Ketobacter sp. MCCC 1A13808: one gene and its partners. The protein of the gene in region 1 interacts with the protein of each later gene in a pairwise test. Links are inferred from orthologs where the notes say so. Each region holds a gene or a part of one and is shown in the gene's direction. Other genes may lie near its edges. The genes, in order: grxD, FT643_RS00540 and FT643_RS03680.

Evidence for each region.
Region 2: the proteins of grxD (region 1) and FT643_RS00540 interact in binary tests that used the Escherichia coli proteins (3 or more experiments, as listed by UniProt). The link is inferred for Ketobacter sp. MCCC 1A13808 from one-to-one orthologs.
Region 3: the proteins of grxD (region 1) and FT643_RS03680 interact in binary tests that used the Escherichia coli proteins (3 or more experiments, as listed by UniProt). The link is inferred for Ketobacter sp. MCCC 1A13808 from one-to-one orthologs.

What each region holds. Positions count from the first base shown.
Region 1 is NZ_VRKW01000001.1:339,841-347,554, reverse strand. What follows is about bases 4,481-7,197. They hold grxD (Grx4 family monothiol glutaredoxin), read left to right. Parts: upstream 4,481-5,537; coding sequence 5,538-5,858; downstream 5,859-7,197. Other genes in these bases: FT643_RS01590 (EAL domain-containing protein), read right to left, coding at 5,900-7,197; FT643_RS01600 (START domain-containing protein), read left to right, coding at 4,708-5,367; FT643_RS01605 (molybdopterin oxidoreductase family protein), read left to right, coding at 4,481-4,627. In the rest of the region: FT643_RS01615 (aspartate aminotransferase family protein), read right to left, coding at 1-643; FT643_RS01610 (hydantoinase B/oxoprolinase family protein), read left to right, coding at 940-2,499; more of FT643_RS01605, read left to right, coding at 2,513-4,480; more of FT643_RS01590, read right to left, coding at 7,198-7,714. UniProt on the Escherichia coli protein: Monothiol glutaredoxin involved in the biogenesis of iron-sulfur clusters.
Region 2 is NZ_VRKW01000001.1:113,124-120,943, reverse strand. The notes cover bases 2,219-5,041. They hold FT643_RS00540 (BolA family protein), read left to right. Parts: upstream 2,219-3,373; coding sequence 3,374-3,709; downstream 3,710-5,041. Other genes in these bases: FT643_RS00530 (hypothetical protein), read right to left, coding at 4,135-5,041; FT643_RS00535 (YbaN family protein), read right to left, coding at 3,722-4,129; FT643_RS00545 (EAL domain-containing protein), read left to right, coding at 2,219-3,326. Outside these bases: FT643_RS00550 (hypothetical protein), read right to left, coding at 41-352; more of FT643_RS00545, read left to right, coding at 723-2,218; more of FT643_RS00530, read right to left, coding at 5,042-5,094; FT643_RS00525 (M48 family metallopeptidase), read left to right, coding at 5,283-5,975; FT643_RS00520 (acyl-CoA dehydrogenase family protein), read left to right, coding at 6,147-7,262; FT643_RS00515 (acyl-CoA dehydrogenase family protein), read left to right, coding at 7,292-7,820. UniProt on the Escherichia coli protein: Transcriptional regulator that plays an important role in general stress response. Has many effects on cell morphology, cell growth and cell division. Acts by regulating the transcription of many genes, including dacA (PBP-5), dacC (PBP-6), ampC and mreB.
Region 3 is NZ_VRKW01000001.1:847,922-855,577, reverse strand. The notes cover bases 2,191-4,849. They hold FT643_RS03680 (BolA family protein), read left to right. Parts: upstream 2,191-3,217; coding sequence 3,218-3,481; downstream 3,482-4,849. Other genes in these bases: hisG (ATP phosphoribosyltransferase), read left to right, coding at 4,768-4,849; murA (UDP-N-acetylglucosamine 1-carboxyvinyltransferase), read left to right, coding at 3,492-4,754; FT643_RS03685 (STAS domain-containing protein), read left to right, coding at 2,835-3,161; mlaD (outer membrane lipid asymmetry maintenance protein MlaD), read left to right, coding at 2,378-2,845; mlaE (lipid asymmetry maintenance ABC transporter permease subunit MlaE), read left to right, coding at 2,191-2,378. In the rest of the region: FT643_RS03705 (calcium/sodium antiporter), read right to left, coding at 1-623; FT643_RS03700 (ATP-binding cassette domain-containing protein), read left to right, coding at 784-1,596; more of mlaE, read left to right, coding at 1,596-2,190; more of hisG, read left to right, coding at 4,850-5,412; hisD (histidinol dehydrogenase), read left to right, coding at 5,460-6,764; hisC (histidinol-phosphate transaminase), read left to right, coding at 6,787-7,656. UniProt on the Escherichia coli protein: Involved in cell resistance against acid stress.

The sequences.
Region 1 (7,714 bases):
GCATCAAGAGCCAGCCATTTTCATCGCAGATTTTTCGCAATCCGCTCAGGTATTGGTCGTCCGGAATCTGAATGCCGCCTTCGCCCTGCACGGGCTCCACCAGCATCGCCACCACATGTGGGTTATTTTCAGCAATCTTGCGGATCGCTTCAAGGTCGTTGTAAGGAGCGCGGATAAAACCCTGCACCAGAGGTTCAAAGCCCGCCTGCACCTTGCGATTTCCGGTGGCGCTCAAGGTCGCCAGAGTACGGCCATGGAAAGATCCGTCCGTTACTACGATGTTAGGCTTTTCAATCCCTTTGTTATGGCCGTACAGTCGGGCAATTTTGATTGCGCACTCGTTGGCCTCTGCCCCGGAATTACCGAAAAAGCACGCGTCCATTCCAGTAATTTCCGCTAAGCGTCGACCCAGTTCTTCCTGGTGGGATATACGATACAGGTTGGAGGTATGAACCAGCCGTGCAGCTTGCTCCTGCAGTGTTTGAGTGACTTTTGGATGGCAGTGGCCGAGACCGCAAACGGCAATACCACTGATGCAATCCAAATATTGATTCCCTTCATTGTCATATAGCCAAACCCCATCGCCTCTTTCAAAGGTAATCGACATTGGGCGATAGGTGGTCATCAAACCGCTTCCCGACATAATACGTTTCCTGATAACTCCAGATGTTGTTGCAGTGAGGGTGTTTTCGCTGGTCTGCAAACAAAAAAAGGCAGCTGCTGCTGCCGATGAAACCGTTAATCATAGACCGATTCCATGGCGGGTGCAATGTGGGTACGGAGCGATGCATCGGCGCGAATAACCTGGGCCAGCCAGCATCAACATGGCACATTTCGCCGTTGAATCCTCCACCCTGATGGCCGACTATAGATCGACTGCCGCGCAAAGTTGTGTTTCCCTAATTGCATTTGATTCTCCGATCCGGTGTACCCGAACCTATGAACCCAATCGAACTCAGTGTGTTTTCCAGCAGAATTGAATCCATTTGCGACGAAATGGGTGCCGCGCTGAAGCGCGCTGCCTTTTCACCCAATATCAAGGACCGTCTGGATTTCTCCTGCGCCATCTTTGATGCGAAAGGTAATCTCACTGCACAGGCTGCCCATATTCCGGTGCATCTGGGCAGCATGGCTTACGCGATGGCGTCTATCGTGACCCGACTTGAATGGGCCGCGGGTGATATGGTGGTGGTGAACGATCCGTTTATGGGGGGCACCCACCTGCCGGATGTCACTGTGATCGCTCCGGTGTTTGATGCCGGTGCACTCATCGCCTTTGTCGCCAACCGTGCGCATCATGCCAATATTGGAGCCAGTGCGCCGGGTTCCATGCCGGTATCCGGTAATCTTCACGAAGAAGGCGTGGTGATCGCTCCGGATTATCTGATTCGCAAAGGTGAGTGGCAGCTCGGATTATTGGAAAAGCTGGCGGGGCTGCCGGCTGGCAGTTTATCGCAGGATAGTGCGAGCGATGTGACATCGGTTGGCGATTTCACGGCACAGGTCAGTGCGAACCGGGTGGGTGTGACGCGTTTGCAGCAGCTCATCGAGCGCTATGGCTCGAATGGTTATTTGCGCATGGTTGAGGATCTGAATCAGTACGCAGAAATCCTGGCCCGGGATAGCTTGCTGGAAATTCCCGATGGCGAGTACCGTTTTCTGGATTGTCTGGACGACGACGGCCTGGGTAACGAAAACATTGCGATTGTGGCCTGTATCACTATTAAAAGCGGCGAGGTTGAAGTGGACTTTGCCGGCACCTCCGCTCAGGTGCCGGGCAATGTGAACTGCCCGTTGTCGGTCGCAGCGGCTGCGGTTTTGTATGTGTTTCGCTGCTTGATGCCGGAGCGGGTGCCCGCCTGTGCCGGTGCCTTTCGGTGCATTCAATTGAAAGCGGAAGCGGGCAGTTTGCTCAACGCACGTTATCCGGCAGCCGTGGCCGCAGGCAATGTGGAAACCAGTACCCGCATTGTCGATGTGATTTTGGGCGCGTTGTCGCAAGCAATACCGCAGCGGATTCCGGCTGCCAGTCACGGCAGTATGAACAATCTGGCAATGGGGGCCGTTTATGATGACGGCAGGCGCTGGGATTATTATGAAACCATGGCCGGCGGAATGGGTGCATCGCCAACGGGGGACGGGTTGAGTGCGGTTCAGACCCATATGACCAATACCCTGAATACGCCGGTGGAAAGCCTGGAGGCGCATTATCCATTGCGGGTGCTGCGCTATCAGATCCGAACCGGTTCCGGCGGAACGGGACAGCACCGGGGAGGCGATGGTCTGGTGCGGGAAGTCGCCTTTTTGCAACCGGCGACAGTGACTCTGCTAACGGAGCGACGTGTCAATGCGCCGTGGGGGTTAAACGGGGGAGGCGAGGCAGAACGGGGCAGAAATACGTTAAATAATAAAATAGTCGCCGGCAAAGTGACTTTGCAGGTGAAACCAGGGGATGTACTGACAGTGGCGACACCGGGTGGTGGTGGCTGGACTGAGTGAGAGAGGCGAAGGTATGCAAAACCAAATGCAGAAGCAACAGACACACTACCGGGTTTGCCATTTGTGCGAAGCCATGTGCGGACTGGAGATTACCACTGAAGGTGATCAGGTATTAAGCGTGAAAGGGGATGCGGAAGACCCCCTGAGCCAGGGCTACGTTTGTCCGAAATCCACAGCAATTGTTGATATTCATACAGACCCTGACCGATTGCGCTTTCCCATGCGTCGGGTCGGCGATCAATGGCAAACCATCAGCTGGGAAGAAGCCTACGATTTGGTGGCAGCAAATCTGGTTGGCATTCGACAACAGCATGGCAACAATGCCCTGGGCATCTATATGGGAAATCCGACGGTACATAACTGGGGCATGATGACCCACAGCAGTTATCTGTTTAAACCCTTAAAAACCCGCAACCGGTTTTCGGCCACCTCGGTAGACCAGTTACCGCACCAGCTCATGTGTTATTGGATGTACGGACACCAGGTGCAGGTGCCGGTGCCTGATATTGACCGCAGTGATTTACTGATCATTGTTGGCGGTAATCCTATGGCATCCAATGGCAGTATATGGAGTGTGCCGGGCTTTCGCCTTCGCGCGAAAGCATTGCGTCAGCGTGGCGGCAAAATGGTGGTAATTGATCCACGCCGCAGTGAAACCGCAGAAATAGCCGATCAGCATGAATTTATCCGACCGGGTACGGATGCCTATTTTTTGTTGGCCATGGCGAGGGAAATTTTCCGCAACGGCTGGGTCAAAACCGCGCACTTGGGCAAGCATCTTGCGGACCTGGATAAAGCGGAAAAAGCAGTTCAACCGTTTACTGCGGAATTAGCGGAATCCAAGACCGGTATTGTTGCCGATACCTTGCGTCAACTTGCTCATGACCTTGCACATACAGAGCGGGCATCTATTTATGGTCGCATGGGAATTTCGGTTCAGCAATTTGGTTCCGTATGCCAATGGGGTATCCAATTACTCAATATTATCACCGGTCATCTGGATGTGCCGGGCGGCTACACCTTTAGCTTGCCCGCTATTGATCCTATCTATGGCGCCACCAGTAAACCCGGTCATTTTAATGTCTGGCAGAGCCGGGTGCGGGGCTTGCCGGAATTCGGTGGCGAGTTGCCCAGTTCAGCATTGGCGGAAGAAATCCTGACGTCGGGAGAAGGGCAGATTCGCGCCCTGATTACTGGCGCAGGCAATCCGGTGTTGTCGACCCCGAACGGGCGCCAGTTGGAGCAGGCCTTAGCTTCCCTGGAATTTATGGTATCCATCGATTTCTATATCAATGAGACCACCCGATTTGCCGATGTGATTTTACCCCCTACCAGCCCTTTGGAACACGATCACTACGATTTGGCATTATTGCCGTTTGCGGTGCGCAACGTTGCTAAGTACAGTCCGGCGTTGTTTCCTAAACCGGCTGATACTCGTCATGATTGGGAGATCATGTCGGAGCTGGGAGCAAAAGTGAACGCATTGTTGGGTAACGAACCTGCGTCTGTATTCGCGCCTGAAATGATGTTGGCCATGGGCTTACAAGCGGGCCCCCATAAGAACAGTGTCAGTTTCCAGGCCTTACAGGAGAACCCCCACGGCATTGATCTGGGTGCCCATGAGTCACAATTCCCTGAGCGATTGGCACATCAGGATAAGATGATTCGTTGTGCGCCGGAAGCGGTTTTAAAGGATCTTTCCCGTTTGCTGGCGGCGTCCGAACCGGATCCGGACAAGCCATTTTCCCTGATCGGGCGTCGACACGTAAGAAGCAACAATTCCTGGATGCATAATTATCAAAGGCTGGTCAAAGGCAAGGGGCGTTGCCAGTTGCTGATGAACCCGCGCGATGCTGAAAAACTGGGTTTTGTGAGCGGTCAGGATGTTCAGGTTTGCTCCCGAGTGGGGCAGGTGATAGCGGTGCTTGAAGCCAGTGATGAGATGATGAGCGGGGTTGTGAGTCTGCCTCATGGCTGGGGGCATACCCGGGAAGGGGTGCAACTGGAGATTGCTCAAGCCAACGCCGGCGTCAGCGCCAATGACCTCACTGACGATCGGTTTTTGGATCAACTCTCCGGTAACGCTGCGTTGAACGGTGTACCCGTTGCGGTGTCGGCGATCGATTAAAACGCTACAGGCATTATTGCCGTGGTGTGGGGCGTCGCCGCACTCGGCGCCTCAAGCGATAAACGAAACGGAGCGAGGTTATGCGATTTGTATTGCTGCTGTTAATAAGCGGCTGCCTGCTGTTTGCTACGGATGATTCCGTGGCATGGCAGCAGCAGAAGTCACCCGAGGAAGGTATTACGGTTTGGACGGAAGCGGGAAGTGCGTTTGATAAAGTGCGGGTAGAGGCAGATATTAATGCACCACTACTACCGTTGCTAGCGCTGTTACAGGATCCGGCTGAACAGCTGAACTGGTTTCCCTATTTGAAAAAAGTGGAAATGATAAAACGACTCAGCCCGACACAAACACTGGTGCATATCCAAACCGGTTCAGCCTGGTTAGTTAAAGCGAGAGACGCGATCACGTTGTTTACGGTTTCACAACCTGGCGCGGGTGTCATCGATATTGAAATGCAAAACCGGCCTGATGCCATTCCGGAACTAAAGGGGTTTAAACGGGTTCAGACCAGTTTCGGGCACTGGCAATTGACTGCATTGCCCGGTTGTAAAACCCGAACCCGTTTTGAAGCAGGTAGTCAGTGGGGTGGTGCAATCCCGCAATGGTTAGCGGACAAAAGCAATGTTGATGTTGCGATAGAGACGATTGTAAATCTGGGGCAGTGGGCTCCAGCGCACTACCGTAACTATCAACCCTATGATTTTTTGCAGGTTCCTGCCGTTCACGAAAAATGCGATTGAGACTGTCAGCGTCATTTTGATGCCACCGGGCCCGTACTCTATTTCACGTCGACCTCGATCGGGTTCCAGCAGGACGGGCGGGATCGCCTGATTACACTAGGTGTTTGCGGCGCGGCTCTTTGGTACAATGGGCTCTGTTTGCAAACCAATTTTCCGCTATAGGTGCAAAAATGGAAACGCTTGAAGTCATAAAAGACCAAATATCCACCAATAATGTCATTCTTTATATGAAGGGTACCCCCCAGTTCCCCCAGTGCGGTTTCTCTTCCCGTGCCGTTGAAGCATTGATGACCATCGGCAAACCGTTCGCTTACGTCAATATTCTTGAACATCCGGACATCCGTGCGGAACTGCCGAAATACGCCAATTGGCCTACATTTCCGCAATTGTGGGTGAAAGGGGAGTTGTTGGGCGGCAGTGATATTATTATGGAGATGGCTCAGCAGGGTGAGCTGAAAACGGTTATCGATGAAGCGGTTGTTGAAGAATAGCAGCAGCTAGATCTGTGTTCTCACCCGGTGCCTCGGGCCAATCAGTTTGGTAAACGACGAGGTGCCGGGAAAACGCTAATCGTTTCCGGAAGCGCATTGAAATACTCTACTACGTAGTCCATGGCTTCCTCTGCGATGAGCGGCTTGGAAAAGTAGAATCCCTGGATGTAATCACAATCCCGGTCTTTTAACAGTTTGAACTGCTCTTCCGTCTCCACTCCTTCCGCAACCACTTCCAAATTCAGGCGTTTCGCCAATGAGATAATGGTTTCAAGTACGATTAACGATTCTTCATTGTGTTCAAGATCTTTGATAAACGCCCGGTCAATTTTTAACGTGTCGATGGGAAAACGCAGCAAGTAGGCCAGTGACGAATAGCCGGTTCCGAAATCATCCAGCGCAATTCGCACACCCAAGGCTTTTATATCCCTTAGCAAATTAATCGCATGGTTTTCGTTTTGCATCAGTCCGGATTCTGTAATCTCGATTTCAAGCTGATGCGGTTCGACCTTATAGATAGCAAGGCAGCGCTTGATGGTTTGGAGCGGGTTACCATAGTTAAGCTGCACGGGCGACAAATTGACAGAGACACTCAACGGTTTTATGTCGCGCTGATTCCACTGTTCTATTTGTATGCAGCATTGCTCAATCGCCCAATCTCCTAAATTTTGAATGTATCCGCAGTCTTCTGCCATGGGGATGAACAAACCGGGGCTGATCATGCCGCGGGTAGGGTGCTGCCACCGCATCAGGGTTTCGTATTCATAGCGGTGGCCCCCGTTGAGCGGAATTTTCGGTTGGAAGTGCAAAAGGAATTCGTGGTTTTCCAAAGCGGTGCGCATTGAAGACTCTAATTCGATGCGTTCCAGCATAGGGGTATTCATTTGCGCATCGTAGAATCGGAAATTGTTCTTACCATTTGATTTCGCTGAATACATAGCTAAATCGGCGTTTTTCAATAATATTTCAGGGGTATTTCCATCTTTGGGAAACATCGAAATGCCGATACTGGCACTGATGAATATTTCACTGTCTTTGAGCAGAAACGATTGACTCAGTCGTTGCAGTATTCTTTCTGCTACTTTCGCAGCTTCACCGGCCGAACCGATTTTGGAAAGGACAACAGTGAACTCATCTCCGCCCAGTCGTGCAATCATGGCGTCGTTTTCATCGTTCCATTCTCTGGAGCTGTTGCTGAGGACATCGTGACTACGAATGCTTTCCTTGAGTCGTGCACCCACTTGCATTAGCAAGGTATCGCCAAGTTCGTGGCCGAGCCCGTCATTCACATGTTTAAAATTGTCCAGGTCAAAAAATAAAATGGCCACGTGATGTCGTGAAGAATTTGATTTCTCAATCAGCTTTTGAATGGTATCGATGAAATTAACTTTATTCGGCAGCCCGGTCAGGGTGTCAAAGTAAGCCAGCTCCTCGATATGCTGTGATGTATCCTGCAGATGTTTGCGTAAGTCTTCCAGGCTGCCGGAAAGCTGGCCTACTTCATCGCTCCGGTTCATGGTTAGACGTTGTTTGAGGTTGCCATCCATAATATTTTTGACCAGATTCTGAAACTGTTTCAGCGGCTGGGTGATTAATGCGGTGGTCATGCCATGGATAATGAAAAGACTGAATAGCAATGAAATCACAGCCACATAACTCAGCTGTGAATACAGGTTTTCTGAAAATACTTCCTCGTTAAGATTCGGGCTTAAAACGATCAAAGACGCCTGACCGGACAGACTCTGCTGGTTGAGATGAAAACTGGAACGGTTCCAGGTAAATGCCTGAGAATGGTTTGCTGTACCTATATTGCCGGAAATAAGTGCAAGGGCGCTGTCCAATGCAGACGCTAACGA
Region 2 (7,820 bases), 220 kb from region 1 along the record:
ACTGATTGGGGGCGGGAGAGTGGAAGTTAGCCAGAGAAGGCTAAACGTCTTCGTTAATATAGACCCCTTCTCGGCGTACCGTTGCCGGATTATTGCTACCGGCGTTTTGAAGTAGCGTCTTCAATTCAGGGCGCAGTGCTTGATGGGCGTTGCGCCGATCTCCCCGCCGTCGGTCCAGGCTCACCGGAACAGAATTTTTTCGCCGGTCCTTACTGCGGGCGCGGCGTTCAGAAAATTTAGGGAGCTGTTGGGGGTCGGACTGTTTGGTCGCTTCAGAGGAATACACCCGAATCGAGCGATTTGATTTTAATCGCTCAATTTGACGGTTATGTATCATCGGCATTAACAACATGGCTGACTCTTTTTTGACGTTTATACTCAGTAAATTACCTTATATTTATAATATCGGCCAATTTGGGGAGTGCTTTAGGGAAACGTTAATGCGCTCAAGATCACTCCGGCCTGATCAGTAATCAATCAATTTTGCTAAGTTGTTGAATTAAATGCAGGAAATTGTTAGACAAATCGCTGTGTCGGGTCTATTTTCAGTTTTAACAAGGACTTAGTTAGGTTCACCAGAAACCAATCATAACCCAGGGAGCGGGCGGCCAGATTTACTGAGGTTCGCAATGAACAACAAGTTGAAAGCCCCTTTCGACCGTCCGAATTTCTGGATAGCCACTTCAATATTGTCCCGAACGCCCGATTAAGCCGCCCGGTTTATGAAGCGCTTCTTTTTTTTACTGCACAATATGCAGCCACTTCGGTTCCGAGTGGTGCTTTGCCTTGGCTTAATGTTGAATGTCAGTGCTTTCGCATCCGACGCCCAGCTGTCTATTCTGATCAATAATGTGAATTTAGTTAAATTGGATCTTTCCAGCCATATCGAGCTGTTTCTGGACGAGAGTGATGCTCTTACTCTTGAGGAAATAACCACACAGGCTGATGATTCCTTTCGTCCGGCGGATGAGTACAGGCACCTCCTCCCGCTAGGAGAGCATACTTTCTGGATGCGAGTCAGGTTACGCGAAAGTGCCGCAGTTGCGCTCCTTGCCCAAAAATGGAAGTTGGTGGTTGAATCGACCGAACTGAGGGGGTCGGAGCTGTATTTTAAGGATGAGTCGGGTTTTCAACGCATCATCGCCGGCGACGGGCGCCATTTGGAATACTCGGTCCCCATCGATCCTGACAAAGCCACTGAAGTGTATTTTAAAACAAAGGTGATTGGCGCATTCAACCTGCCGGTGACCTTGTGGAATGCTGAAGCCTACCAGTTATATAAGCGTAAAACGCTGCCCGCCTGGGGGTTGTTTTTTGGCGGTTTACTTGCGCTCATACTCTATAACCTGTTCCTTAGTGTTTCCCTATCTGAAGGTACTTATTTTTATTTGGCGGCATTTTTAGTTAGCAGCACATTGGTGGCCGCTTCCGGTGAAGGCTTTTTCAGTCGCTATAGTTTTGAATTTGCGTTTATGCAGACCTTCAATTTCAGCGCTTATATTCAGTGTCTGGCCCTGGTTTGTGCGGTAGCGTTTACGCGCAGTTATCTCGGTACCAAAATTGATTACCCCTTGATGGATAGAATGCTGTTAGGTGCAGCATTAGGTGCTTTATTATTGGCGCTTTTTGTCGCGGTCGGTGTGTTGAATCAGCCTTTGTTTGTATTGTTGTTTATTGCGTGTAGCGCGTTGTTCTTTGTGCCGGCCATTGTTGCGTGTCTGAATGTGTCGCAACGCGCGACACGTTACTTCCTGGCTGGGTGGTCTGTATTCATGCTTGGCTATGTTATTTTCCAGTTAAGCGAGATCGGTATAATTCCAGTGAATGGCTTCACTATTCGATTCAAGGAAGTTGCACTTTGCTTTTTAGGCATCACCCTGTCCTTAGGTATAGCTGCCCGGATCCAGCGTGAGCGATTTGAGAAAAGGAAGGATGTCAGTTTGCAAAATGACACGATGCTGGAACTCAAGTATGCAGAAGAGCAATTACAGAAAAAAGTATTGCGGGATACGTTGCACCATTTTCCGGAACTGGATGTATTAGCGGGTGTGGCTCAGAAAATGATTGCATCACGGGCCTCGGACGAAGAGTCCGTTACTCTGGTTTTAGTGGAACTGCATCACCTTATCCAGGTAGAAAACCATCTGGGACACGCGGCAAAAAATGAACTGCTTACTCGTGCAACCAAGCGTTTAAGCATTATTTTGCGCAGCATTGCCGGGGTCGTTCCGCTATCGGAGTTTAAGGATCAATATGCCCCTATGGCGGTAATGGGTAACGGCGAATACGCGTTTTTATTGCAGTCAATGGATGACTGTGCGGTTAATATCGCAGTAGAGGAGGTCGAGTCCGCTATGCAGCGACCATTCTTCTATCAGGGTGTCGCATTGCAGCCGGGCGTTTCGTTCGGAGTCTCAAAATTAAGCGAAGTAGTGACTCAATTTAACGGCCTTTTGGAGCAAAGCCTGACGGCACTTTCTGCCGATAAAACCAAAAACCTGAGTAAAGGTTATCACCTGGAAACGGTAAATCAATATAACCCGCGTAATATCAGCCTGATCAACGAACTGCGTGCCAGTATTCAGGATGATCAACTTGCATTGTACTTCCAGGCTATTTACGATTTGCGCAGTAATAAAGTGTGCGGTATAGAGGTGCTCGTTCGCTGGAACAGCGCCCTGGAACACAGTGTGAACCCCAGCGAGATTTTTTATCTGGCAGAGGTGGGAGGCTTTGTTTCCGAACTGACGTTGAAAATGATCGATAAAGCCATTCACCATTATTTGGTCGCGGTTGATCCCCACCAAACCCCGCTTAAATTATCTATTAGTTTGTCGCCCAAGTGTTTGCGGGAGTCCGGCTTTATTGAAGAGGTGGGTTTCCTACTGCAAAAGAATCACATTCCAGCGCAGGTGCTTTCTTTTGAGATCAAGGAAGCGGCTATCATTGAAGATCCCAATATCACCCGGGAAGTGCTAAACCGTATCCGCGCCACGGGTATTGGGCTAACCATTGATGAGTTTGGAGTGTCCTACGGTAAGCCCTCGTATATGAGCAATTTGCCGGTTACCGAGGTTAAGCTGGATCAACGGTTGATCGGCAATCTGGATAGCCACTATGACCGGGAATCCTTGACTGAAATAGTGACCTTGTGTCGGGCACAGGATATTAAATTGGTAGTGCATGGGATCGAAGATGAAACTGCATTCACCAAACTTGAGAAGTTAGGCTGTTGCTTTGCTCAGGGCCATTATCTGGCAGCGCCGGTGAAAGCAGCTGATTTTCGTTTGCCTCGGTACCGAAATAAGAAGCAGGTTCAGCATTAAACTGTATAGTGGTATATTTATGGGTTATAGAGAACAGGAAAAGAATTATGTCCGTCAGCCATCCGGTTCAGACTTCGATTGAAACTAAAATGAATGCCCAGCTTGTGCTTTCACATCTTGAGGTGATTAACGAAAGTCATATGCACAGCGTACCGCCCAATTCGGAAACCCACTTTAAATTAGTGGTGGTTACCGATGCATTTGAAGGGAAGCGTTCAGTCGCTCGTCATCAGATTGTATACAAAATTCTGGCAGATGATTTGGCCGGGCCTGTGCACGCTCTTGCTTTACATACGTACACGCCTGCCGAATGGAACCAAGCGAACGCGAGTGCACCTGCATCGCCGCAGTGTCTGGGCGGTAGCAAAGCCGATCGACTTTAGCATGCGCTGAATCTAGTCGGTTTTTTCAACAAGGGTGAGAGTGGGCAGCCTCACGATATAAATGGTTACCCCGCAGGCAATGATAAACATGATTATCCTCACCGCCAGATACTTGCCGAAAAGCAGGGCTGACACGGTCATAGATAACCACATTACTACCAGTATGCTAATCTTCGCTCGCGTCGGAATCCCCTTGCCATTGAGATACATTTGAATATAGGGGCCGAGGTGGGGTTGATTCAGCAGCCAATCATGAAAGCGGGTAGAGCTTTTCGCAAAGCAGCTGGCCGCCAGTAACAGAAACGGGGTGGTGGGTATCAGAGGCAGGAAGATGCCGATCACGCCCAAAACCACAGCCAGCCAGCCTATGGCAATCAGAACGTATCGAATCACCGGGTTATGAAGATTTTGTGGGTCCATTGAGTTTAGAAGCGAAAAAGCAGCCCTGTTGCAAATCCAGTCGCTTCCCAGGTTACCTCATTTAACGTAGTTGTACCACGTGACCCATCCGCCAGATAGACAACGTCGGTACCCGGATTGGTGCGCCAATCTTCTCGATACCAGTTAAGCCACAAGCTGAATAATTCTGAAAAGCGGTATGCGTAAGAAAGTTGCAGCCCAAATCCGTTGCCACCGGCCCAGTGCTCGAAACTCTTAGGATGGGCGAAATCACTGCGCAGGTTCCAGTCCGCTTCAGCATGATAATCCAGTAAATGAAATTTTGCGTTCAGCAGTAATTCATGGTTTTGGGTTTCCATTTTCCAGCCCATTCCCATAACTATGGAATCCCAGCTTGTGATATAGGAGCTGTTCAGCGTGTTACGGAAGGGCCCCAGATTATAGGGGTTGTATATGTCCACGACCTGAAGTCCTTCGGTCATTAGCATTTTTTGAGTCTTGCGGGTGTAAGCCAGCATCGGTATCAATGATTGATAGGTATTGATCTGAAAGTGGTAAGCGGCTCCCAGGGTAATATCCTGCATCCGAGAGCCGTTTGCTGAAGAGTGACTGCGACTGTACTCCTGGCCTCGGTTATCGGTCTGGTAGTCAGAATCCTGCACACTACCGTCGCTCGCAATTCCGGTTTTATAATCCACAAACAACTCGGCGTTGGTCAGTGGCCCGCGTTTGAATAGGGTGCTACCCGACATCTGGAATTGTTTGAATTGTACATTCCGGTAGGTCAATTCAGACAGTATGTTCGGGCCTCCGTTGCCGCCTGCAATCTGCCAGTTAAGAGTGCCTTGGGTATTGCCATAACTAGTGTTAAATTTTACTTCAGCAGGCGCTGTGTCTGGGCCAAATGCCCACGCAGGTAATGTGCAGATTGAAAGCAATGAGCAGCTTACTATGCGCAAGAACTTCGTCAGGGTATGTGTATCCATGTAGCAGCGACCAGCAATATATAATTCGGGAGATTGACCGCCGGACTGCCCGTAAAGCGGCCCGGTATTACTTTCAGACTAGTCGAAAATTCAAAATGTAAAGATATGTAACCAGGATGAATGCATAACATCAGCCTCTTCAATGGCTTACATTTCAAATTAATTTTCTTACTCAGGGTGACAATAAGTTGGCGCATCAAAGTGATTTAGCCAGTGGGAATGACACGGAATTTCAACTCACCTATGGCAAACGGAAAAGTATCGGTATTTATGTCAGTGCTGAGCATGGTATCGAAGTGCGGGTGCCTTATTTCGTGTCGCGCAAGGAAGCAATGAGCTTCGTCTATTCCAAGCGCGTTTGGATTGAGAAACAACTCGCAGAGTTAGAGCGCCGTCCGAAACCCTATGAACCACAACTTCAGTGGGGGAATCAGTTTTACTTCCTGGGAGAAAAGCAGGTAATCGGCTATGATACGGCCCCCGCAGTGGAATATGTGGTGCCCGGCGCTGCCGCCGGTGACTCTGTTGCAACAGTAGAACGAAAATTAAAAGCCTGGTATCGAACGCAGGCCAGCGCCATCTATCACGAACGGCATGACCACTGGCGCCAGCAAATGCAGTCATTTGCGTTGTCTGCGTCCACGATAGAGCCAAGGCTGATGAAGCGGCGCTGGGGAACCTGTCGCAGCAACGGCCGTATCCTACTTAATACCAATTTGGTGAAGTACCCGTTGGAATGCATTGATGTCGTGGTTGTACATGAACTATGTCATCTCAAAGAATTCAATCACAGCACCCGGTTCTATCGGTTAATGACAATGGCGATGCCGCAATGGCGTCGTTGGGATGCATTGCTAAACGACCTTAGCCTGCAATATTAGGCTGGCTCCGATGTCGATCCTGGCCCGGCCCTGAGCATCACGATTGACTTGTATTTGTCACTTTTGATCATTGTTGCTAACCACGCCACTCGCCTAGCATTTAGAGCGCTGTTTATTATTCCTATCTCATTAAACGCGACACCCATCTATATAGAAAAGGGGCAGTAACGAATGTCTGCAGATCAAAGCGCATCGTTCAATGAATGTTTCGATATAACGTTAACAGCAGAGCAGCGCATGACACGGGAATCTTTGCGACGATTCGCCCGTGCTGAAATTCAATCCATAGCTCGCGCTTCAGACGAGGCGGGCCAGCCTCCTGCAGAGTTCTTTAATCGCATTGCCGAGCTGGGTTTGAGCCTGATGCCGATACCGGAAGCACTGGGGGGAGCGGGTATGATACGTTCGCCGGTTTCCAATATGTTGAACGCTGAGGATTTGGGTAAGGGGGACATGTCACTGGCGATTGCGGCGTTAACACCTTCGAGTTTCATCAATGTGCTGTTGGATCAGGCGTCAGAACGGCAACAGGAAAAATACCTGACTCCGCTGGCAAACGAACGTTTTCAAGTAGCTACCATTGCTTTGATGGAGCCGCGTGCCACTTTCGATGCCGCAGACATACGTACGAAGGCGTTCAAGGTCGCGACAGGGTATTGTCTGAACGGCGAGAAGACGATGGTAGCATTGGCAGCACAGGCACGCTTTATTCTGGTGCTGGCAGCGGACGAAAATAACCGGATCGCAGGCTTTATCGTCGATGGTGATAGTGCAGGTCTGCGCGTGACGGACGAACACTACATGGGGTTAAGACCATTAAATTTAAGCCGTGTTACGTTAAAGGATGTGCAAGTGGGCGTAGATGCGCGCATCGAACTCGATATTCGGCGCCTGACCGACCTGTCAGCAATCGGCCTGAGCGCCGTTACCGTTGGCTGCTGCGAGGCCGTGCTGGATTACGTTGTGCCCTATGTGAATGAACGTACCGCTTTCGGGGAGCCTGTTTCTCATCGCCAATCGGTTGCCTTCATGGTGGCGGATATGGCGACCGAGCTGGAAGCCATGAGAATGCTGGTGTATCGGGCAGCGTCGCGTGCTGAACAGGGATTACCGTTTCATGAACAGGCGTATTGGTGCCGTATATTTTGTGCCGAAAAATCCATGGAAATCGGTACTAACGGCATTCAGTTATTGGGCGGTCACGGCTTCATCCGAGAGCATCCGGTAGAGATGTTTTACAGAAACTTGCGGGCGCATGCACTGTTACAAGGTGTGGTAGTGGTTTAATCGAATCAGGAAGGAGCTTCCAAATCATGATTAATTTAGAGTTACCACAGAAATTACAAATGGCTCAGAAGATGAGCCACCAGTTGGCTCATGCGGTGTTCCGACCGATAGCACGAAAGTACGATAAAATCGAACATTGCGATACTCCAGAGGAGTTGATTCCGGTCGGGGCGATGCTGAAAAATGTCGGCATGAGTTCCCAGCGAACGTCGTCGGAAGGCTCTGCTGGTGTGAGTGAGATCAGCAACGGTGCCAATATGATGCAAGTATTGGCGACTGCAGAGTTGTCCTGGGGGTGTGTCGGATTGATGTTATCCATCCCGGGGTTGGGTTTAGGGAATGCGGCAATACAAGCCGTTGGCACGCCCCAACAGAAGCAAAAGTTTGGTCAGTTACATTGTGCTATGGCCATTACTGAACCTGGTTGCGGTTCAGATTCGGCCGCAGTTCAGACTACTGCACGGTTGCAAGGTGATAATTGGATTTTAAACGGTGAAAAAATTTTCGCCACTGCTGCACAGCGGGGTGATGCAGTGGTGGTTTGGGCGACTCTGGATA
Region 3 (7,656 bases), 510 kb from region 1 along the record:
CCGATGATCACTTCGCTTATCTGCATGGCTCGGGCTATTTCAATTGCTCCCCACACCAATAAGCGTGAAGATCCGATGAGAACCACAGTGCCGACAATAAACCAAAAGGTCGATTTCCCCTTGCTGGGGCCTTGGATGTCGTCTTGCGTTGTCTGCTCAATCAGTTCGTCCTGATGTTCGCTTTTATAGCGAAATAACAGATACATCAGGAGTATCAGCATGACAATCATGACAAAAGCATCGGTTTGGGTAAGCTGGTTGTCGCTACACAGGAAGCCGACGCCTGCGGTGACGGCGATGAGGGCAGGTAAGTCTTCTTTAAGGAGTCCGGATTGAATGGGAAGGGCAGCGATTATTGCTGTTACCCCCAGAACCAAACCAATATTGGCAATATTGGAGCCAATAGCGTTGCCAAGGGCGAGCTCTGGTGCTCCGGACAAAGCTGACATGATGGAAACAACGATTTCCGGGGCGGATGTGCCGAGGGCAACGATAGTCAGCCCGATCATCGCTTTTGACATGCCCAGGGCGCTAGCGAGGCCGACTGCACCGTCGACAAATTTGTCTGAGCTCCAGACCAGCAAAATTAAGCCGGCCACAATGGCCAGGAGGGCAACCAGCATGTGTCAATTCCACATTAAAACAAGCACTGCAATGTAATGGCTATCTTGTCCCTATGCAAGCCAGGGGCTTGCGCATTGGCCAGTTTTTCCTTTTAATCACAAGATGATATAGTTCAGCTCTTGTTTTTGGAATTGCCGGGAGCAACCAAAAAGGCCTTTCATGTCAGCAGACTCTCAGAATTACGTCGAAATCGCCGGCCTGTCGTTTAATCGCGGCAACCGGGTAATCTATGACAATATCAACTTGGTTATCCCGAAAGGTAAAGTGACGGCAATAATGGGCCCGAGCGGGACCGGTAAAACCACCTTGCTACGTCTCATCGGTGGCCAATTGAAGCCCGACAGCGGCAGCATCCTGGTCGATGGCCATAATATTCCTGAGCTGGGCCGGAGTGAGTTATTCCAGGTTCGTAGCAAAATGGGGATGCTGTTCCAAAGTGGCGCTTTATTCACGGATCTGTCTGTTTTTGAGAATGTCGCATTCCCCCTGCGAGTGCATACCGAACTACCGGAAGACATGATTCGGGATGTTGTCCTGATGAAGTTACAGGCGGTGGGGCTGAGGGGGGCGAAAAACCTGATGCCCAGCGAACTGTCCGGAGGTATGGCACGCCGTGCAGCGTTAGCTCGTGCGATCGCCCTGGACCCGGAATTAGTGCTGTACGATGAGCCCTTTGCCGGGCAAGACCCGATGGCAATGGGCGTCGTGGTGCAGTTGATCCGGTTATTGAACGACGCCTTGGGTCATACCAGCGTCGTGGTGTCTCATGATGTGCAGGAAACTGCCAGCATTGCTGATTATATTTATGTTATTGCCGATGGCGTAGTGATCGGCCAGGGCAAGTCCGATGAAGTGCTGAATTCGGATCTGCCGCGGGTGCGCCAGTTTATGCAGGGGTTGCCGGACGGGCCGGTGCCGTTCCATTTCCCGGCCATGGAATTACAGGAAGACTTTCTGCGGGGAAGCATGTAGTGCTGGATAGAATCAGTGGTCTGGGCCGCTTTGGCCTCGAATTAGTAGGCGCACTCGGACGTTCCGGAATTTTTCTGTTCCATTCGTTGTGGGCGCTACCCAATCTCCGTACCAATTTCCCTTTGCTAATCAAGCAAATTTACTCCGTGGGCGTATTGTCTATGGTGATTATAATTGTCTCGGGTACCTTCATCGGAATGGTGTTGGCTTTGCAGGGTTACACCATTCTGAATACCTACGGCAGCGAGCAGGCGCTAGGACAGATGGTCGCATTGACTCTGTTACGTGAGCTGGGGCCGGTGGTCACTGCGTTGCTATTTGCCGGGCGCGCCGGCTCCGCGTTAACGGCGGAAATTGGTCTGATGAAAACCACAGAGCAGTTAGCGAGTATGGAAATGATTGGGGTTGACCCGCTGCGCCGAATCATTGCTCCCCGTTTCTGGGCCGGGTTGATCTGTTTGCCGACGCTGGCTGTGATTTTTTCTGCTGTCGGCATTTTAGGTGGCTTTTTGGTTGGCGTGGTGTGGCTGGGCGTGGATGGAGGCTCGTTCTGGGCCAATATGCAAAGTAGCGTGCAATGGTCAGACGATGTTATGAATGGTGTCATTAAAAGCATTGTGTTTGGCGTGGTGGTTACGTGGATTGCGGTGTTTCAGGGATACGACACCGTCCCGACCTCGGAGGGTATCAGTCGTGCGACTACCCGTACGGTGGTTTATGCGTCGCTGGCGGTGCTCGGTTTGGACTTTATTTTAACTGCGGTCATGTTTGGAGAAATTTGATGCGAGTGCGTACCCAGGAATTAACGGTGGGTGTATTTATATTAATAGGGCTTATGGCATTGATTTTTCTTGCCCTACGGGTCAGCGGGTTATCTCTGAAATCCGGCGAGGAGACCTATCGGGTGACGGCCAAATTCGAAAATATCGGCGGCCTCACGGCACGAGCGAAGGTCACGATGGCGGGTGTGACCATTGGTCGGGTGACCAGAATCTATCTGGATCGAGAAGATTTCGTGGGGGTAGTGGAAATGGAGATATATAAAAATGTGAATAATCTCTCGTCCGACTCCAGCGCTGCAATCCTAACCGCCGGCATTCTGGGGGAAAAGTACATTGGTATCATCCAGGGTGCTGAACTGGACAATCTTGCAGATGGCAGTGAGATATATAACACCCAGTCTGCGCTGGTGCTAGAAGACTTGATCGCTAAGTTTCTGGTTGGCAGGGTATCGTCTGATGAGCCCTGATCAAATCTCTGCGTTGGGCGTGAGCCTCATCCGCGTGAGTGACCATAAGCTGGAAATCAGCGGTGATATGGTATTTGCGTCCGCAACCTGGTTGCGTAGTGAAGGCGAGAAGCTGCTACCGGGTATGGGTGACCGGATTGTGGTGGACCTGGCTCAGGTAGGTAGAGTCGGCAGTGTGGGTATTTCGGTATTGCTGTGCTGGATGCGTATGGCACAGGTGCTGGGAAAAGAGCTTCAGTATGTTAATGCACCTGACGATATGCTGGATGTGAGCCGCGTCAGCAGTCTGGATTCAGTAATTCCTTTTGCCTCCTGATTTTGGTGTCGAACTTGTTTACAATAGCGCACTTCCGATATTAATGAGAAACCCCAATGATCACGGCTGAAGATATCAAGCAGCAAATTGAGAGTGGGATCGATACTGCCGAAGTATTGGTTCGTTTGGATGGTAACAAGTGCCTGGTAGCCGTCGCCTCGACGGAATTTGAAGGTTTACGCACCATCAAAAAGCAACAGATGGTATACGCCTGCCTAAATGAGATGATCTCCAGCGGCGAGCTACATGCCGTCAGCATGCATACCTACACCCCGTCCGAATGGGACTCCCAGAAAAAGCTGGGTATCCCCGGATTCTAGAGGCTTCACCATGGATAAACTGATTATCACCGGGGGTGCAAGCCTTAACGGTGAAATTCGCATTTCCGGGTCAAAAAACTCAGCACTGCCGGTGTTGGCTGCGACTTTGTTGTGTGACGAGAAAATGAGGGTGTGCAATCTGCCGCATCTTCAGGACATTACCACCATGATTGAATTGTTGGGGCAGATGGGGGTGGACCTCATCATCGACGACAAACTCAATCTGGAGGTAGAAGCGAATACTATTAAAGAATTGCACGCCCCCTATGAGTTGGTTAAAACCATGCGGGCGTCGATTCTCGTGCTCGGGCCAATGCTGGCGCACTTCGGGGAAGCCCACGTTTCGTTACCAGGGGGCTGTGCTATTGGCAGTCGGCCAGTGGATTTGCATATTCACGGGCTGCGGGCCATGGGAGCGGATATTGAAGTTGAAAACGGCTATATACACGCCAGTGTAAAGGGACGCTTGAAAGGTGCCAGAATTGTACTGGAAACAGTCACGGTAACCGGTACAGAAAACCTGATGATGGCGGCCGCATTAGCCGAAGGCCAGACCATTCTGGAGAATGCGGCCCGTGAGCCGGAGGTGGTAGACCTCGCTGAATGCCTGAATCGAATGGGGGCGGATGTAAAGGGGGCCGGTACCGATACTATCGTGATAAATGGTCGGGATCGATTGCACGGCTGCGATTACAATGTAATTCCTGACCGCATCGAAACGGGTACCTACCTGGTTGCGGGTGCCATTAGTCGGGGTAAGGTGAAGCTAAAGCAAACCCGGCCCGATATTCTGGATGCGGTGCTGTTGAAGCTGGAAGAAGCCGGTGCACATATTGCGACAGGCGACGATTGGGTAGAACTGGATATGAAAGGCAATCGCCCCAGATCGGTGAATGTCCGCACAGCACCTTATCCGGCGTTTCCGACTGACATGCAAGCGCAATTTACTGCTTTGAATGCCGTCGCTGAAGGGACCGGTACGATAATCGAAACGGTGTTCGAAAATCGTTTTATGCATGTGTCTGAGCTGAACCGGATGGGCGCGCAGATTTCTTTGGAAGGCAACACAGCGATTATCAAAGGCGTCGAGCAATTAACCGGAGCGCCGGTCATGGCCACGGATTTGAGGGCGTCCGCCGGATTGGTCCTGGCAGGGCTGGTGGCAAATGGTGACACTCTGGTTGACCGCATTTATCATATTGATCGCGGTTATGAATGCATCGAAGAAAAGCTACAAATGCTGGGTGCTACCATCCACCGCATTCCCTCATAAGATAGAGACAGTCATGACAGCTAACATCCGCATTGCCTTATCAAAAGGGCGCATACTGGACGAGACATTGCCGCTGCTGAAAAAAGCCGGAATTGAGCTTCTGGAAGAGCCTTCCAAAAGTCGCAAACTGATTTTTCCCACCAGTCATCCCAATGTTGAAATCATTATTATTCGTGCCACGGATGTGCCCACATTTGTTGAACATGGCGCTGCGGATGTGGGGGTTGCGGGTAAGGATGTGCTGATGGAGCACGGTGCTAGAGGGGTCTATGAACCACTTGATCTCGATATCTCCCGTTGTAAATTGATGGTGGCGGCCAAGTCCCAGGCTGAACCCGTGCAAGGCCGGTTACGGGTAGCAACGAAGTTCGTTAATTTGACTAAACGCTACTACGCGGAAAAAGGCGAGCAGGTAGATATTATCAAGCTGTACGGCTCCATGGAGCTGGCGCCTCTGGTGGGGTTAGCCGATCGTATTGTCGATATTGTCGATACCGGCAACACGTTGCGTGCGAATGGATTAGAGCCAACGGAGTTAATCGCAACCATCAGTTCCCGAATGATCGTGAACAAAGCGTCTATGAAAATGAAGCATAGCCTGATTCAGAATCTAATCGATCAATTGTCAGAGGCCGTTGAGCAAAACCGCAAGGCATGAAGGCCGTTTAAACTGAAACCGGTTACCCAATTTGAGGAAGATGACAGATGACTCTGGAAATTGCTCAGCTCGATGCAAACCAAAGTGATTTTGAGCAGCGCCTGAATGGTCTGCTGGCGTGGGACAGTGTGTCCGATCAGGGTGTGCAAACAGCAGTAGCGGAAATCGTGACAAGCGTACGGCAGCGTGGGGATGCCGCTGTGCTTGAATACACCCGGCGCTTTGATCGGGTGGATGCGGCGTCTGTTGCTGATCTTGTGGTCAGTGCAGATCGCTTGGAGCATGCCTGGAATACCATACCGGCGGCGCAGCGTGAGGCTCTGCAGGTTGCAGCAGACAGGGTGCGCAGTTATCACCAGCACCAGAAAACGGAATCCTGGTCTTATCGGGAAGCAGACGGCTCATTACTCGGGCAAAAGGTAACGCCGCTGGACCGGGCCGGACTCTATGTGCCAGGGGGCAAGGCAACCTATCCCTCATCGGTGTTGATGAATGCCATTCCTGCCAAGGTTGCCGGCGTTGCCGAGGTGGTGATGGTGGTACCTACTCCCGGCGGCGAGTTGAACGAGATGGTCTTGGCTGCAGCTCACATTGCAGGTGTCGACACGGTAATTACCATCGGTGGGGCACAGGCCATTGCCGCTCTGGCTTATGGTACTGAAACGGTGCCCCGGGTAGATAAGATCGTCGGGCCGGGCAATATCTATGTTGCGACAGCGAAGCGGATGGTCTTTGGTCAGGTGGGAATCGATATGATCGCTGGCCCTTCCGAGATCCTGGTCGTTTGTGATGGCAAAACAGACCCTGACTGGGTGGCGATGGATATGTTCTCTCAAGCCGAGCACGATGAAGATGCCCAATCCATTCTGGTGTCGCCTGACGCCGATTTTCTGGAACGGGTGCGGGCCTCCCTGGAAACATTACTGCCGACACTGGAACGCTCTGCGATTGCACAGGTCTCACTGGCAAATCGTGGCGCATTGATTAAAGTGTCAGATCTAGATCAGGCGGTGGAAGTGATTAACCGAATCGCTCCAGAGCATCTTGAATTATCAGTGGACGACCCGGAAGCCATAATCGAAAAAGTTCGTCATGCTGGAGCGATTTTCATGGGGCGATACACTGCCGAGGCGTTAGGTGATTATTGCGCAGGTCCTAATCATGTGTTGCCGACCTCCGGCACGGCACGTTACTCGTCACCATTGGGTGTATACGACTTCCAAAAGCGCAGTTCGTTAATTATGTGTACCGCCGAAAAGGCATCAGAGCTGGGCAAGGTAGCGTCTGTGTTAGCAAGAGGTGAAAGCCTCACTGCCCATGCCCGTTCTGCTGAATACCGCATTAAAGATTGAGATGGAATAAGCGAGCAATAGAATGACCAACCCAGTTAAGCAATGGATACGACCTGAAATCCAGGCGCTCAGTGCGTACCATGTCGCACCTTCAGCTGGCATGGTGAAGTTGGATGCAATGGAAAACCCCTATCACTGGCCGAAAGCCATGGTAGAGGAGTGGCTGGGTATACTGCGTGATATTCACGTTAATCGCTATCCTGATCCGGTGTCTGCAGAATTAAAAGAAGACCTAAAGCTGCTGATGGACGTTGACCCTAAATACCAGGTGATATTGGGTAATGGTTCTGATGAGCTGATACAAATAGTGGCGATGGCATTGGCGATGCCCGGGCGAGTGGTGATGGCACCGGAGCCCAGTTTTGTGATGTACAAGATGATAGCGACGTTTTGCGGTATGGATTACGTGGGAGTGCCCCTGGGTGAAGATTTTGTACTGGATTTGGATGCAATGCTGGCGGCTATTGAAGAGCACCAACCCGCACTGGTTTTTCTTGCGCAGCCAAACAATCCCACCGGCAATTTATTTGAGTTAGAGCCTGTCAGAAGCGTTTGCCAACAGGCGCCAGGTTTGGTGGTTATTGATGAAGCCTACCTGGCGTTTTCAGATCGTCACCACCTGGCTTTAATGGATGAATTCGATAATGTCGTAATCATGCGCACACTGTCTAAAATGGGTCTGGCTGGGCTGCGGTTAGGTATGCTGTTTGGATCCAAAGCCTGGGTGGAACAGTTTGAAAAAGTACGCTTGCCCTACAACATTAATGTATTGACCGAAGCGTCCGCCAAGTTTGCCCTTATGCACTTCGATGTAATGAAGGCGCAGACCCAGGAAATCAAAGAGAACCGCACTCAGTTGGTTAAGGCCCTGCATCAACTTCCCTTTGAGAAA